Regions from separate parts of the Brevibacillus sp. genome, predicted to be linked through region 2. Evidence: a T-box and tRNA genes for the amino acid it is inferred to sense, from the RefSeq annotation. Region 2 holds a T-box; the other holds one or more tRNA genes.
What was found. The T-box of region 2 lies ahead of DEP07_RS06970 (valine--tRNA ligase). A T-box ahead of a tRNA ligase gene usually reads a tRNA of that ligase, here a tRNA-Val.
Positions count from the first base shown of each region.

Region 1: it has a tRNA-Val gene. The T-box ahead of DEP07_RS06970 (valine--tRNA ligase) is inferred to sense a tRNA for this amino acid. The anticodon was not compared.

Region 1 is NZ_DOTK01000005.1:60,342-68,278, reverse strand. It holds gene DEP07_RS01060 (helix-turn-helix transcriptional regulator) at 1-801, opposite strand, end outside; gene DEP07_RS01055 (RtcB family protein) at 988-2,424, shown strand; gene DEP07_RS01050 (hypothetical protein) at 2,649-3,167, shown strand; gene thiM (hydroxyethylthiazole kinase) at 3,157-3,969, shown strand; gene DEP07_RS01040 (phospholipase A2 family protein) at 4,490-4,774, opposite strand; tRNA gene DEP07_RS01035 (tRNA-Ser) at 4,939-5,031, shown strand; tRNA gene DEP07_RS01030 (tRNA-Glu) at 5,036-5,109, shown strand; tRNA gene DEP07_RS01025 (tRNA-Val) at 5,160-5,235, shown strand; tRNA gene DEP07_RS01020 (tRNA-Leu) at 5,245-5,328, shown strand; gene DEP07_RS01015 (FecCD family ABC transporter permease) at 5,495-6,499, opposite strand; gene DEP07_RS01010 (FecCD family ABC transporter permease) at 6,496-7,497, opposite strand; gene DEP07_RS01005 (AraC family transcriptional regulator) at 7,587-7,937, opposite strand, start outside.
Region 2 is NZ_DOTK01000029.1:29,885-37,821, forward strand. It holds gene DEP07_RS06955 (ketoacyl-ACP synthase III) at 1-223, opposite strand, end outside; gene murC (UDP-N-acetylmuramate--L-alanine ligase) at 360-1,742, opposite strand; gene DEP07_RS06965 (bifunctional folylpolyglutamate synthase/dihydrofolate synthase) at 1,744-3,117, opposite strand; gene DEP07_RS06970 (valine--tRNA ligase) at 3,161-5,833, opposite strand; T-box leader at 5,874-6,120, opposite strand; gene DEP07_RS06975 (STAS domain-containing protein) at 6,154-6,504, opposite strand; gene DEP07_RS06980 (ATP-binding protein) at 6,610-7,854, opposite strand; gene DEP07_RS06985 (PP2C family protein-serine/threonine phosphatase) at 7,870-7,937, opposite strand, start outside.

The sequences.
Region 1 (7,937 bases), on a different contig from region 2:
CTGGAAGGCCGGATTCGTATTTTGCGAATCGTAAAATTTGCTGCGCTTGGGCGTGAAATAGCAAAATTCAACCATTTGCTGCTTGGTGATCGCAGCGGCGAGAATCAGCGCCTGCTGCTCGTCAAGAATGCGGGAAACGAAGTGATATTTGAACAAAAAGGCTTGCCAATCCTCGCGTTGCAGGCGTCTGTCCAGGAAGCGTTGTGTCTTGTGGCGCAAAAAGTAGCCGGGCACAGCAGGCAGTTGCGTGTTTGCCATGATGTCGATGAAGTCGTGCAAGTCCAATAGCTCGTCTTCTGTCAGGCAGTTCCACAGGTCTTGCGCGAAGGAATAGACGAACGGACGGGCTTCCCCGCTTTTTTGGATGACGCCGAGTTCTTCCAAGTATTTCAAATCTTGCCGCAATGTTTTTTCATCCGGAACTTCGCCAGTTGGCGTGGAGAGAAAACAATCCAGCAGCTCTTTTGTAGAGCACGGCTGTTGGCTGAGTTGCTCCAAGAGGCGGGAAAGCCGCTCCACTTCCGACTCTTTCAACGATTTGGCGTGATAGAGAAACATCAGGAAATTGTCGGTGACAGCGAAGTGGTTGTAGCGCAACTGTGTGTAGTAACCTTTCTTCTCCTCATCCGTCACGTACTGGTAGATCGTGGACTGGATTTCCTTGAGCTTTTTCACCGTTTTATCCAGCGTGTGTACGGAGATGCCCAGTCTTTGCGCCAACTGTTGCCGATTGTAGGCGCCTGCGGTCAAAAACATCAGCCTGAGCAGCTGCATTTCTTTGTCAAAGCCTTCTCTAGCCATTTACATTCATCCTTATCCGTGCCATTTTTTCCAAATTAGTCCTCATATTACGAAAGAGCAAGAGCCAAAGTCAAGTCGTAATACTTTTGCCATGTTCATCCATGCAAAAATGAGCGAAGATAACGACAGAGAGAAGGAAGGGCACGCAAAGCTTGCCCGCTGGAAGGAAGAGAGGAGAACACGATTATGAAGACGATAAACCACGGACAGCACCATCGGGAGGTTCAGCTCGGCTCTGGCTCCGTGCATGTGTTTGCCAACGATGAAGTGTTTGCCAGCTTTGGGGAACGCGTATACGAGATGGCAGAGCACAATCTGCGCATCCCGCGCAATGTGTATTTTTCTTACACGCCGGATGCCCATGTCGGAATTGGAACATGCATTGGGACGACTGCGGTCTGGAATATGCACGACGGATTTGTGTCACCGTCGATTGTCGGTTCGGATATCGGCTGCGGCATGCGTGTGCATATGACGCCGCTGCACCGGGACGACTTGCAGGACAAAAATTTGAAGCGGAAGCTGATCGAGGCGATAGAAGCGTACGTGCCGACCGCTGAGCGCGGACAAACGGACTTTACAGACATTTCGATCGAGGAAGTCGTAAAGCATGGACTGAACGGACTGCCGGCTGCTTATTTGGCGAAGCCGACAGGCGAGCCGGGAGAAGTGAGCCGATCGCTTACACACGTGGAAAAGCATACATTTGCCTTCGATCATGCGGCGTTGGCACACATTCCGGCCAAGTCGTGGCAGCGGGCGTGGGGTCAGCTCGGAACATTGGGGGGAGGAAATCACTTCATTGAAATCCAGGCGATCGAAATCGCGGAAGAAAACCGGGAGATCGCCACAGAATGGGGCTTGTTCGACGGGCAAGTCGTGATCATGATCCACTCCGGCTCCCGCGCCTGGGGAGCGACGCTGGGAAGAGATTACACGAAAAGCTTCAAGGAAGCGATGTTCAAATGGGGGATCGAGAACCCGGAGCCGAATCTGGTTTACGCGCCAATCGAGACGGCGGAAGGGCAAAGATACTTGAACCTGATGTACTCGGCGTTGAACTACGCCGTTACGAACCGCCATCTGATCGGCTACTCCGTGGAACGGGCTTTTCAGGATGTGCTGGGAAAAGATTTTTCGACCCCGGTGCTGTATGATTTGATGCACAACTACGCCCTTCAGGAGTATCACCGCAACACGCCGATGCTGATCCACCGCAAAGGGGCGACCAAGGCGCTTCCGGCAGGCCACTTCCAAAATCCGAAGGCGTACAAAAAGACCGGGCATCCGGCGCTGATCCCAGGCTCGATGGGAACATCTTCCTACATTATGGTAGGGGCAGACAGCGGAGCGAAAAACTTTTACTCGATCTGCCATGGCGCAGGACGCGTGCGCTCCCGCAAGGCTACGAAAGAAATCGTGACGATTGATCAGTTCGAGCGCGCCTTGCGGGTAGGCGAGGATGACGAAATCATGGTCAATCACCGCTCGCTCGCAGCGATTTTGGATGAATGCCCGCAAGCTTACAAAGACGTGGATCAAATTATCGATTCCGTCGTCGGGGCAAAATTGGCGTCTGTCGTAGCCAAATGCAAGCCGCTGATCGCAATCAAAGGAGTGTAGAAGAGGTGGTTCCCGGTGTCGCGCGGGGGCCATCTTTTGATTTTTCCAAAATAGGTTCGAATGTAACATAAATTGCATGGCTTGTGCAACCGATATCAAAAAGGAGACATTATAGGGGAGATAGGGGAACAAATATGGCTACATACTATTACTTCACCTGCCAAAAGTGCCGAACCCGGGGGGGAGTTTTCGGCGAACAGCCTTGGGGGTGGGGGAACTTTGACATGATCGAGTCCTTCAAGTTTCTGGCCCATCACATCCGCACTTGCGGGGAGGATTCCATCCGCGTCATCTCGGAAGATGTGGACGAATACGTCGATCAGTTGCATGGAGAATACAACACCTTCCTGGAAGAGACGAAGCATATTTTCCCGCATTCCAAAGATTGGGAGTTTCTTGATCGGTGGAAATCGCTCAAAGTCGAGGAATTGAAGGAAAAATGGGTAGAGGAAAACCGGATCGCGCATCCGGATGAACGTTTGAAGATTTGCGGTACGCTGGAGGACTTTGAAATTTTGCAGCAGCGGGCGGGGCGCATTTCTTTTTTGGCAAAGGTGCGGGACGATACGGACACGCTCTGGAAGGTGGTTGCCAGCTCGCCTGAATTGCCTGTCTTGCATCATTCCTATATCATCATAGGAGTAAGACAGGATCATCCGGAGCTGGGGAAAATCGTGGAAGTGTTCAAGATGGTTCCCCGCTCTGTAGATAAGAAAGAGAGGGAAGGCGAACGTGAAGCTTGAAGCGATCAGTGAACTGCTTGAAAAAGTACGGGAGCGCAATCCGCTTGTGCACAACATCACCAACGTTGTCGTGACCAACTTTACAGCCAATGGCTTGCTCGCGCTCGGAGCATCTCCCGTCATGGCTTATGCGAAGCAAGAAGTGGCGGACATGGCGAAAATCGCGGGATCACTCGTCCTGAACATGGGCACCTTGAGCGAGCGGGAAGTAAAGGCGATGCTGATTGCGGGCAAATCGGCCAATCAGCACCACGTTCCGGTCTTGTTCGATCCGGTAGGCGCAGGAGCAACCCCGTATCGAACCGAAACGGCACAAAAAATCGTGCGCGAGCTAGATATCGCCCTGGTTCGCGGAAATGCGGCGGAGATTGCCAACGTCATCGGGGAATCGTGGGAGATTAAAGGCGTGGACGCAGGCGAGGCAGGCGGAGATGTCGCTTCGCTCGCCAAAGCAGCTGCCGAGAAGCTGGAGACGGTAGTGGCGATCACGGGCAAGGTGGATGTCATTTCAGATGGCAGTACGGTGTACGCCATCGACAACGGCCATCCGATCTTGACCAAAGTGACGGGAACAGGCTGCCTGTTGACTTCCGTCATGGGGGCTTTTGCCGCTGTTGCCGAAAACACGTTGGCGGCTGGGGCTGCTGCGCTCGTCGCATACGGTGTGGCTGCGCAAAAAGCAGCGGAAAAATCGGCGGCAGACGGTCCGGGCAGCTTCCAGATTCAGTTTTTGGATGCGCTGTCCTCCGTATCGGCCGACGATATCCATCGGCTGGGCAAGATCGAACAGCATAAGCTGTAAGAACCGAAAGCAGACTCGTCGCTGTTCGGAAGCCGAGAAGCCGGATTTTGGCAGCAAGTTGCCTTGGGTGGGGCGGGAAGAGCAGCTTCTTCCCGTCTCACCGCTTGGGCATGTGCTTTGGGAATGAAAAAATCCCCTGTTTTCCAGGGGACGAAAATGATCGCGACTGTATGGCTATGATTAGGCTAGATAAGTTAGGGCGTAGCTGTAATTTCGCAGCGTATAGCATAAGAGCTTCTTTTGGTGCTCCGAGAGCGCTAGGAATACAAATTCTACTTGATCATTTTCAAACTTGCGGACGTAAAAGCAGGAAATCCCATGGCAGATCACTTCTCTTTTAAGCGACAGTGCAGCACGGGCGTCGGTGCATATGTGTACTTCCACGGCGTGTAACCTCCTTGGACATTCAATAGAGTACCAAAAAAAGCCAAGGAAAATCACGGGAAATATGGCGGAATTATGTCCAAGTAGTTACCGTTTTTTGTATAAAGAATGATAAGAATGACAATTCGTAAAAAGGCTACTTCATGTCGTCAGGAATACACTTCGATCGGGAAAAATAGGCGGAAATCATCGCAGCCATCCTGCCTTTTTCCGTGCTCATATCGATCTTGTCCTGCAAACAGCGCAGCAGCTCCTGATCGCAGCTGCACGAAAAGTAGCCGCGCTTCTGGTAGCAGTAGTCATGTTTTTTGCAGCAACGGTCGATATCGTCGATAGGGGCGCCTGGTCCAGAGCAGCCTGGCCCGCACCAATTTCCGTACAAACAAGGGATACGTCTTGCCCGCCGTCGTCTTCTGCCCACCTGTCATCACTCCGCAACATAGATGATTACTGGTAGCATATTGGCGGAGGGAGAAACTTGCTTTAGGCAATTCCCACAAATTTTAAAATATATCTTGTAATCGTTTGCTAGATATGATAGATTAATTCTTGCCTGAGCTGTACAGCTCGGCAAGTGATACAGATGGATGGATGTCCGAGCGGCCGAAGGAGCACGATTGGAAATCGTGTAGGCGGGGTCGACCCGTCTCGTGGGTTCAAATCCCACTCCATCCGCCATCTTGGCCCGTTGGTGAAGCGGTTTAACACAGCAGCCTTTCACGCTGTCATACAGGGGTTCGAATCCCCTACGGGTCACTTAGAAGCCCAACAACTGGTTGGGGCCCCGGCGAAAGTCGGGGTATTGTGGAGGCTTAGCTCAGCTGGGAGAGCATCTGCCTTACAAGCAGAGGGTCGGCGGTTCGATCCCGTCAGCCTCCACCATTTTCATACGCGGTCGTGGCGGAATTGGCAGACGCGCTAGATTCAGGTTCTAGTGGTGGCAACACCGTGGAGGTTCAAGTCCTCTCGACCGCATCGCTTTATCAATGAAAGGTTCTTGTTCTGCTGTTTCTGGCAGAACAGGAGCCTTTTTGCTATTTCCAAATCATGTACAAGCATTTGGCCATGCAAAACAAAAATCCCATCCATACAGAAAAAGGAGCCGGGGGACCAGCCTCCGACTCCTTTTCGCTTCTGCCGATCATGCCCCTGGCCGTTTGCGCCTGAACAGGAGGTACAGGAAAAACGGAGCGCCCACTCCGGCGGTAAATACGCCCGCAGGAATATCGAGCGGCAAGAACAGCATTCGTCCCGCCAGATCGGCAAGCAGCAGCACGATTGCGCCGATGAGCGCTGCCGTCGGGATGACGATTCCGTAGCGATTGCCGACGAGCTTTCTCGCCATATGCGGGGCAAGCAGGCCGATGAAGGAGATCGTTCCGGCGATGCCGACCGCTACCCCGGCGAGGGCGACGCTGAGCAGCATCGCGACCATTCGGCTCATCTGAAGTCTGCTGCCGAGACCGATCGCTGTTTCTTCGCCGAGCGCCTGAATGTCCAGCTCTTTCGCATACAAGAGCGACAGCGGGATCAAAGCGACGATCCACGGCCAGATGGCCTTGATATAGCTCCAGTTCGTCCCGTACAAGCTGCCCGTCATCCAGTTCAGCACCTGGGCTGCGAGATAGGCGGGGCCGCTCAGCAGCAAAAACATCGTCAAGGCGCTCATCGCCGTCGAGATGCCGATACCGATTAGCACGAGCCGGGACGGAGTGACTCCCTTTTTCCAGGCGAACGAGTAGTTGACCGAAGCAGCGGCGAATGCCCCTGCGATCGCGATGATCGGCACGTAATGAATACTGTAGCTGGTAAAGGCGGTCATAAAAGCGACCACTGCTACCGAAGCGCCGCCCGTAACGCCGAGCAGGTCCGGAGAAGCGAGCGGATTGCGGATCACTCCTTGCAGCAGGCTGCCGGAAACAGCCAATGCCGCGCCGATCAGGAGCGCCGCTACGATGCGTGGCAAACGAAACTGTGTAATAATCAGATCGCTTCCTTCGCCGTTCATGCCGACAAGCGACAGGACCACGTCCCGAATCGGAATGGATACACTGCCGAGCGACAGACAGAAGACGGCGAGGATCAAAGCCGCAACGGCAAGCGAGCTTACGATCGTCGCATTTTTCCATGTCGGACGTCTCTTCATGACTTCCTCCTTCTCGCCACGAAGATCAGGAACGGAACGCCGATCAGCGCCGTCGCCACGCCGACCGGGACTTCTTTCGGCATAAGGACGAAGCGCGCGGCGAGGTCAGCCGCTACCAGCAAAATCGCTCCGGTCAAGGCGCTGTAAGGAAGCAGCCAGCGGTGATCGCTGCCTACCGCGTATCGGCACAGATGCGGCACGATGAGTCCGACGAAGGCGATCGGTCCCGCCGCCGCTACGGAGCTGCCAGCCAGAAGGACGACTGCGAGCGCGGAGGCGGCCCGGATCAGTGTCAGCCGCTGACCGAGCGACTTGGCGTTGTCGTCGCCTAGCGCCAGCACATTGAGGGAGCCTGCGATCAGCATTGCGAGGAGCCAGCCGACGCACAAGTACGGCAGGACGAACAGCAGATGGCCCAGCTCTCGACCCGATACAGAGCCGATCATCCAGAGCAGCGCCGTTTCCAGCGAATGCTTGTGAATGAGCATAATCCCTGAGGTGACCGAGGACGCGAAGGCAGCAACAGCCGCCCCGGCCAGCGTCAGCTTGATCGGCTCGAAACCGCCGCCCCCCTGCATGCTCAGCGTATATACGAACAAGGAAGTTATCGCCGCTCCGCCGAGCGCGATCCAGATCATGCTGCTCATCGGCAGGGACGATCCGGTTAAGGCAAGTCCGATAACGATAAACAGAACGGCACCGGAATTGATCCCGAGCAGAGAAGGCGAGGCTATCGGGTTTTTCGTCAGCACCTGCATGATCGCTCCGGCAACGGCCAAGCTCGCTCCGACGGCGGCGGCGATCAGCGCCCGGGGAACACGCGTAGTCGTCACGATCAGATGCTCGTTGGAGCCGTCAAACTGTGTATAGGCGAGCCAGATGTCGCGAAGGCCGAATTGTTGCAGCCCGAACAGGACGCTGGCCAGCATCCCGAGCAGAAGGATCGCACACCCGACGGCAAGCCCGATCCATTTCCATTTCCGCCTGCGACTTTGCATCACTATCCCATTGTCCTTCACCTCTTTTCGTGTTCTGAACAAGAAAAAAACCGGCGTCAGCTTCAAGCCGACGCCAGCCAGCGTTTATGTTACTTCACTTCGAAATAAGCGGCCAGCTCATCGAGCAGCAAGTTCGCCGCCTTGTAGCCGCCTGCCGAGTTCCAGATCGCCTCGTCTACCTGGATCACCTTGTTCGCTTTGGCAACGTTCAAGTTTTTGAACAGCGGGTCGTTTTTCCATTCCTCCACAACCTTCGCCGCATCGTTTTTCCCGGCTTGCTCCGACACGAAGTAAAACATGACGTCTCCGTCCATGCTCGGGATCGTTTCCTTCGTCATCACTTCGATGAACGAATCTTTGTCCTGAGCGGGCGGGCGAGCGATGCCGAGTTGATCGAGCAGCACCCCGGAGAATGTCTGCTTCTGGTAAATCCGCACCTG
Region 2 (7,937 bases):
CTTTTTGATAGGTGTCCGCCATATTTTGCACAGCGGCAATCGCCAAGTCGCTTGTAAATTCATCGTCTGCCGCCATTCGCCGCTCATGTATTCCGGTGCGCTGCAAAATCCACTCGTCCGAAGTCTCGACCATTTTTTCCAGATCGGCATTGCGAAGCACACGGCTTGGCACATAAGTTCCAATCGCTGTGAGACGGGATGGTACAACACTTGTGTTCATCATATCGAATCATCACCTCGGTTTATTATAACCACATCATAACACTAGATATTATTATCTGGTACTAATTTTTATGTTTTTGTCCACCAAAAAAAGACCTGGCTCTTTGCGAAACCAGGTCTTTCACTGCGTATGCTTCTTATTTTTCCAGCTTTTCCGCCAACCAGTAGGCAGACTTCCAAATATCTCCCGCTCCCATGGTCAGCACCAGGTCACCTGCTTGCAATTCCTTGAACAGTTTTTCCTGCATCTGTTCCTTGGTCGGAATGTATTGCGCGCGCGGATGGCTGTTGGTCCTGATTTTTTGGACGAGCACCTCGGAAGTTACCCCTTCGATTTTGGCTTCTCCGGCCGGAGAGTAGATGTCTGTGACGATTACTTCATCAGCCTGGGCAAAAGCGCGACTGAACTCATCCATGAGGAAATACGTTCTCGTGTAGCGCTGCGGCTGGAACACCGCAATGACCCGACGGCCGGATGCTTTCGCCCCATTCAGTGTCGCGATGATCTCTGTCGGATGGTGCGCATAGTCATCGACTACCAAAATGTCGCGCGCTTCCCCGATGATCTGGAACCGCCGCTTCGCCCCGCGAAAAGATGTCAAAGCTCCTGCGATCTGCTCAAACGAAAGCCCGGCGTCCAGGCAGACGATGATGGCAGCGAGCGCATTGGCGATATTGTGTTTGCCCGGTACGGTAAGCGAGAGCGTGCCGAGCAGCTTTTCCTGGTGGTACACCTGGCATGTGCTGCAGCGATCTCCGCACTCGATTGCCTCGGCACGAAACTCGGCTTGCGTTGCAAACGACGGATCAATTGCATACGTTACCACTGTACCTGCAACGGAAGGCAGCACCTCGCGCACATGCGCGTCGTCGATGCACAAAATGGCTTTGCCGCCCGGCTTGAGATGGCTCAAAAACTGGACGTATGCCTTTTTCAAGTTGTTGAAATCGCCACCGAAGTGCTCCAGGTGATCCGGCTCGATGCTGGTCACAATCTCGTACATCGGTCGGTATTCCAGAAAAGAACCGTCGCTTTCATCCGCTTCCGCAATGACAAAATCACTCGTGCCAGCCTTGGCGTTCGTGCCTGCGTTCATCAGCTCGCCGCCGATAATAAAGGTCGGATCGACGCCGCACTCTTCCAGTACATGCGAAATCATGGACGTCGTAGTCGTTTTCCCGTGCGCGCCTGCAACAGCTACGCCTGTTCGTTCATTTAAAATCTGGGCAAGCATTTGGGAGCGGTGCATGACCGGAATCCCCAGCGCTTCCGCAGCGACTACCTCCGGATTATCCGGGGATATGCTGGTAGAGTAAACAATACTGTCTGCTCCCTCTACATGGGCAGCATTGTGGCCAATATGAACGACCGCCCCTCTCGCTTCCAGCTTCTTCGCCAAATCGTTCATGGCGACATCGGAGCCGGTTACCTTGTATCCAAGGTCGATCAAGACGCGGGCAATGGCACTCATGCCATATCCGCCGATGCCCACAAAGTGGACGTGCCTAGCCTGATCCACCCTATTCACCTGCCTCTTCTACTGTAGTGGGAAAGAATGCGCGCACTTGGGCGATGAAGTAGAGCGAACCGCAGACGACCAGCCAGTCATCCGCTTTCGCTGATTGCTTCTCCCGCATCCAAGAAAGGAGAAACGTTTGCCAGTCCGGGACGGCTTCGAGGTTTTCCTCTGCCCATCCACCTTGCAAAAACGCCTCGCGCAGCGTGCTTGCATCTGCTGCACGCGGAAAGTCAAATTCCGTTACGTATAAGGATTGGATTCGCTCCTTGAGGGGAGCGAGTGCTTTCGCCATCTCGGATAGCGGTTTATCAGCCAAGCCGGAAAAGAGCAGGTGCAGACCCGCATCGTTCGGCAAAAGCCGCTCCAGACTTTTGGCCAGCGCTTCCATTCCCTCCTGATTGTGCGCCCCGTCCAAGATCACAAGCGGTCTTGGCGAGACGACTTCTAGACGACCAGGCCAGCGTGTTTGTTGCAAGCCACGCGATATTTCTTCTTCTTCCAGCAAGAACGAAAAATAGTTGCGCAAGACATCAATGGTCATCAGAGCAATCGCTGCATTCGTCGTCTGGTGAATGCCGTTCATCGTCAAACGATAGATAGATTCATCGCGCCGATGGATGCTGCCGTAGCGGAAACGCTGCTGTCCCAGCTCTTCTTCTACCTGTTCGGCAAAAAAATGCTCGTGCAGGCTGTACAGCGTGCTTCGCGTCTCGCGAGCCCGCTCCTTGAACACAGCGAGAATTTCCTCTCGTGTCTCGCCAGTGATAACAGGCACGCCCGGCTTGATGATGCCAGCTTTTTCACGGGCGATGTCCTGCAGCGTATCGCCCAAAACTTGTGTATGATCCATGCCGATATTCGTGATGACAGAAACGAGCGGCAGGACGACATTGGTCGAATCGAGCCGACCCCCAAGCCCTGTTTCCCATACGACGACAGCTGGTCTCGCCACTCTCGAAAAATAGAGAATGGCGATCAGCGTAATGACTTCAAATTCGGTAGGCGAGCCAAAATCCGTCTCCTGCTCGCAGCGCTCGCTCAAGACTTTCACTTCATTCACCAGCGAGAGCAGATCAGCCTCGCTGATCATGCTCCCGTTGTAGCGAATGCGCTCGCGGAAATCTAGCAAATACGGCGAAGTGAACGTCCCGACACTGTAACCCGCCTCCATCAGCATTTGCGTCAGGAATGCGCATGTCGAGCCTTTTCCGTTGGTGCCTGCCACATGAATAAACGGGATTCTCCGTTCCGGATGACCCAGTTGCTCAAGTACCCACTGCATTCTCTCAAGCCCCGGCCGCTGGCCGAAGCGAAGCAGTCCATGCAGCCAGTCGAGCGCTTCTTTGTATTCAACAAATGATGCTTCTGCATGCATACTACAATGCTCCATTCTCAAAAATATGCGTTGGTACGGCGGATCATTCGCCTTTCAGTTCGGCAAGTCGCGCAATGACCTTATCGCGCTTCTCCATGTAGTCGGCCATCTTCGCCTTTTCCTCTTCCACTACTTTTTCCGGCGCTTTCGCCATGAAGCCAGCGTTGTTCAGCTTTTTCTCGATTCGCTCCACTTCACCGTTCAAGGTAGCCACCTCTTTGTCGAGACGCTTCAGCTCCTGCTCGATGTCAATCAGCCCAGCCAGCGGCAAGAACAGCTCTGCTCCTGTCACAACCGCAGACATTGCCTTCTCCGGCGTCGCCAGGTCCTGACTGATCGTCAATGTCTCCGGGTTGCAGAAACGCGCGATATACTCCTCGCCGCGAGCCAGACGCTCTGCCGAGATCGCATCGCTCGGCTTGATCATCAGCTCGATTTTCTTGGACATCGGCACGTTTACTTCCGCACGGATGTTGCGCACGCTGCGGATAATTTCCATCAGCAAGTTCATTTCGCCCTCTGCCTCAGCGAAAATCCACTGCTCATTGACCGCAGGCCAAGGAGCTACGGTAATGCTCTCGCCTTGGTGCGGCAACGCCTGCCAAATTTCCTCAGTGATGAATGGCATGAACGGGTGCAGCAGTTTGAGTGTTTGATCCAGCACGGTAACGAGTACCGATTGGGTCGTTTTCTTCGCTGCTTCGTCGTTTCCGTAGAGCGGCAGCTTCGCCATCTCGATGTACCTGTCGCACAGGTCATCCCAGATGAAGTTGTACAGCACGCGGCCCGCTTCGCCAAACTCAAATGCGTCGGACAGGCGCGTCACGTCAGCGATCGTCGCTTGCAGACGGGAGAGAATCCACTTGTCTGGCGTCGACAGCTCGCCGCTGAGATCAATATCGTCGTAAGTGAATCCGGTCAAGTTCATCAGGGCAAAACGCGAGGCGTTCCAAATCTTGTTCGCGAAGTTGCGGTTTGCCTCCACCTTTTCCCAGTAAAAGCGTTGGTCGTTCCCTGGCGAGTTTCCTGTTGCCAGTGTGAAACGCAGAGCGTCCGCGCCGTATTTTTCGATCACTTCCATCGGATCGACACCGTTTCCGAGCGACTTGGACATTTTGCGGCCTTCGGAGTCGCGGATAATGCCGTGAATCAGCACGGATTCAAACGGACTTTTTCCGGTAAATTCAAGACCGGAGAACATCATGCGCGCTACCCAGAAGAAAATGATGTCATATCCGGTAACCAGTACATTGGTCGGGTAGAAATACTTCATGTCCTCGGATTCTTCCGGCCAGCCGAGCGTGGAGAACGGCCACAGACCAGACGAGAACCACGTATCGAGAACGTCGTTGTCTTGCTCCAGCTTGTGGCTGTGGCAGCTCGGACATTCGCTTACATCGTCACGAGATACGACGGTTTCCCCGCAATCTGCGCAATACCAGGCAGGAATGCGGTGACCCCACCAGAGCTGGCGGGAAATGCACCAGTCGCGAATGTTTTCGATCCAGCGCAAGTAGTTCGTTTTGAAGCGCTCCGGAACGAACTTGACGCTTTCTTCGCTGTTGGAGTTGGCAAGCGCCAGGTCAGCCAATGGCTGCATTTTTACAAACCACTGGGTAGACAGGTACGGTTCCACGACAGCATCGCTGCGCTCACTGTGACCTACCTGGTGAATGTGCTCCTCTACCTTGAACATTACGCCTTGCTCTGTCAAATCTTTAATGATTTGCTTGCGGCACGCAAAACGGTCCAGACCTTTGTAAATGCCTGCCTGTTCGTTCATCGTTCCGGTTTCGTCCATGACGACGATTTGCGGCAACTGATGGCGAAGTCCCAGTTCAAAGTCGTTCGGATCGTGCGCAGGCGTGATTTTTACCGCGCCGGAACCGAACTCGGGATCGACATACGTGTCTGCTACGATCGGGATTTCCCGGCCGACAATCGGCAAAATGACCATTTTTCCGATCAAATGCTTGTAGCGCTCGTCTTCCGGATGGACAGCGACTGCCGTATCACCGAGCATCGTTTCCGGACGAGTGGTCGCTACTTCGATGTAGCCAGTACCGTCAGCCAGCGGATAACGCATGTGGTGAAGCGCGCCTTTTACTTCTTTATAAATAACTTCGATATCGGACAGAGCCGTACGGGCAGCCGGGTCCCAGTTGATGATGCGGTTGCCGCGGTAGATCAGCCCTTTTTCGTACAGGCGGACGAATACTTCGCGCACCGCTTTGGACAAGCCTTCATCCATCGTGAAACGCTCGCGGGAGTAATCCAGGGCAAGACCGAGCTTTTCCCACTGCTCGCGAATGTGCGAAGCGTAAATATGCTTCCATTCCCATACTTTTTCGATGAACTTGTCACGGCCGAGGTCGTGGCGGGAGATTCCTTCTTCGCGCAAAGTCGCTTCTACACGGGCTTGTGTGGCGATCCCTGCGTGGTCCATCCCTGGCAAGAACAGCGTGCTGTACCCTTGCATCCGTTTGGCGCGCGTGATGATATCTTGAAGCGTCGTATCAAGCGCGTGGCCCAAATGCAGCTTGCCTGTTACGTTCGGAGGCGGGATGACGATTGTGAACGGACGCTTCGCCGGGTCGCGTTCCGCCTTGAAAAACTGCTTTTCGATCCAGTACGGATACCATTTGCTCTCTGCTGCCTTCGGATCGTAGTTCTTCGGCAGCAATTGGTCGATGTCGGTTGTTGGCTGATTTGACATAGTTAGGTCCTCCTCTAGAAAAAATAAAAAAACCCTTCATCCAAAGGACGAAAGGATTTCATTTCGCGGTACCACCTTTGTTAACAGACGACAGGCAAAACTGCCCATCGCAAGTTCCCTCAAACAAGATAACGGCTGCGAACCGCTTTCGGCTAGACACATCGTGTTCACCAAAAACAACTCCCGGGCGACCTTCAGTCCATTGTCTCCTTAGAGAATCTTCCAGCAACTGATTCTCCTCTCTGTAAAAGGGCTCCTGACCTACTCTTCCCGATCATCATTGATACGATATGTAGTTGTGGGATCATTGCCTTTGCTTATTATATACAATCACGCTGTTTGGCGTCAAACCCGGTTTCGCCTACTTTTCCGACCGTAATGCCCAGCGCCTCGGTAAAGCCCAGTACACTTAAAATGTCCAAAATTTCTTCCCGGACATTGACAATCTCTACCTGTTTGCCAGAGGCAAGCAATTCTTTCGTTGTGAAATACAGACTGCCAATACCGGAAGAATCTACAAAGGATACACCATGAAAATCGACAGTCACGGAATGGTTTCGCCCTCCGTATTGCTGGAGCAGTTCACCCACTCGATCTCCCACCGCCATGTCCAGCTCTCCAGCGAAAAACAGCGTCGCCTGTCCGTTCGTCTCTGTTGCTCGGTAGTCCATGCTCAAACTCCTCTCAATAGGTATCGGTACACCTGATTCTTTTCTCTCTCTCATGTTACCCGGTTCACTCCACTTGCAAACATTTGGTATTTTCCCCAATGTTCATCAGCTTGGCAACGCACTCTCCAAAATAAGCTTGGTCCCTTGTGCTGTGCTGCTCAAATAAATGCGATCGCAGTATTGCAGCATGACATGAAAGCCCGCACCGAGGGAATTTCGCGTCGAAAATCCTTGCTGCAACGTCGCTCGCGGCAAGTCCTCCAGCAAAATCCCCTGCCCCTGGTCGTGAATGACAACCCGGCAAAGCCCCAAATCGTTTGCTATGTACAAAGTAATCGTTCCACCGCTTCCATGCTTGAGTGTATTCGAAGCCGCTTCGTTAACCGCCACCAAAAATTGCAGCAATCGGTTGGCAACAAGCCCCAACGGCTCAAGAGCACGCTTGAACGCTCGCCTGAGCAAAGCCAGATCGCCCGGCTCCTTGATGTCCATCGCCAGCGATTTCCGGCCCTCCCGCAGCAAAAAAAACAGCTCTTCGTCGCTTAGCAGCAGCAGCTTTCCGGCGGTAACCACCCCTAAAATATCGCGGTAAATCTCCCATTCGCGCCGCTTTCTCATCCGTTCTTCCGCGATAGCTGCCGTGACATCGATCAGGGCAATCCCACAGGTACGGTCCGGGAGATCGGAAACATACATCTCGAATACTTTTTTCCCGTCGCCGCTGACGATCTGCTCCCGCAGCGATTCGCCTGCACCACGAACAGCCGCTTCGTTGATCAGACGCTGCATCTGTGTCTCGACATCCGGATCTGCCCGACTCGATCCAAGCGGGCGGATGTTTCCGTCATCAAAAAGATAGAGGAAGATCGATTCGATTTGCCGCAGGATTGACAGCTTTTGCAGTTCCTGTTTAATCAGCCGTCCTCGCTCGTCGTCGCGATCCTTCCAATTAGTTAATACGTCTGTAGGGTCCAATTCGCCACGCAAATGCCAGGTGTGAAATTCTTCCAGAAGCAATCGCTCCAGAACTTCTTCTTTGCGCAAAACCTTCTCGATATCAACGACATAGTAAGGAACACCGTTGATTCCCTGTAGCCCGCTGCCGATAATGCGAAAATCGAAAGCGAGCTCGACCTCCATGCGTCCATGCAATTGTTTGGACGGACTAAGCAGGCCGATAGCTGTCCGGCTGACTGCTATCAATTGCGCTTGACTTGTTTCCATTGTCGCAAGCTCCGTCACTTTTACCTTGCGCGGCGGCAGCACTTTTTGAGCGGACCCGCCAGAACGGAGCTCCAGAAGACAGTTGCGACAAGAGGGATTGTCCGGACACTGTTCACACAGAATCACCGTTCATCCTCCTATTCACGGGCGCTTCAGCTCGGGTACTCCCAACAGTACAGGAGTTTCCTTTCCTCTATGTCCGGCAGAAG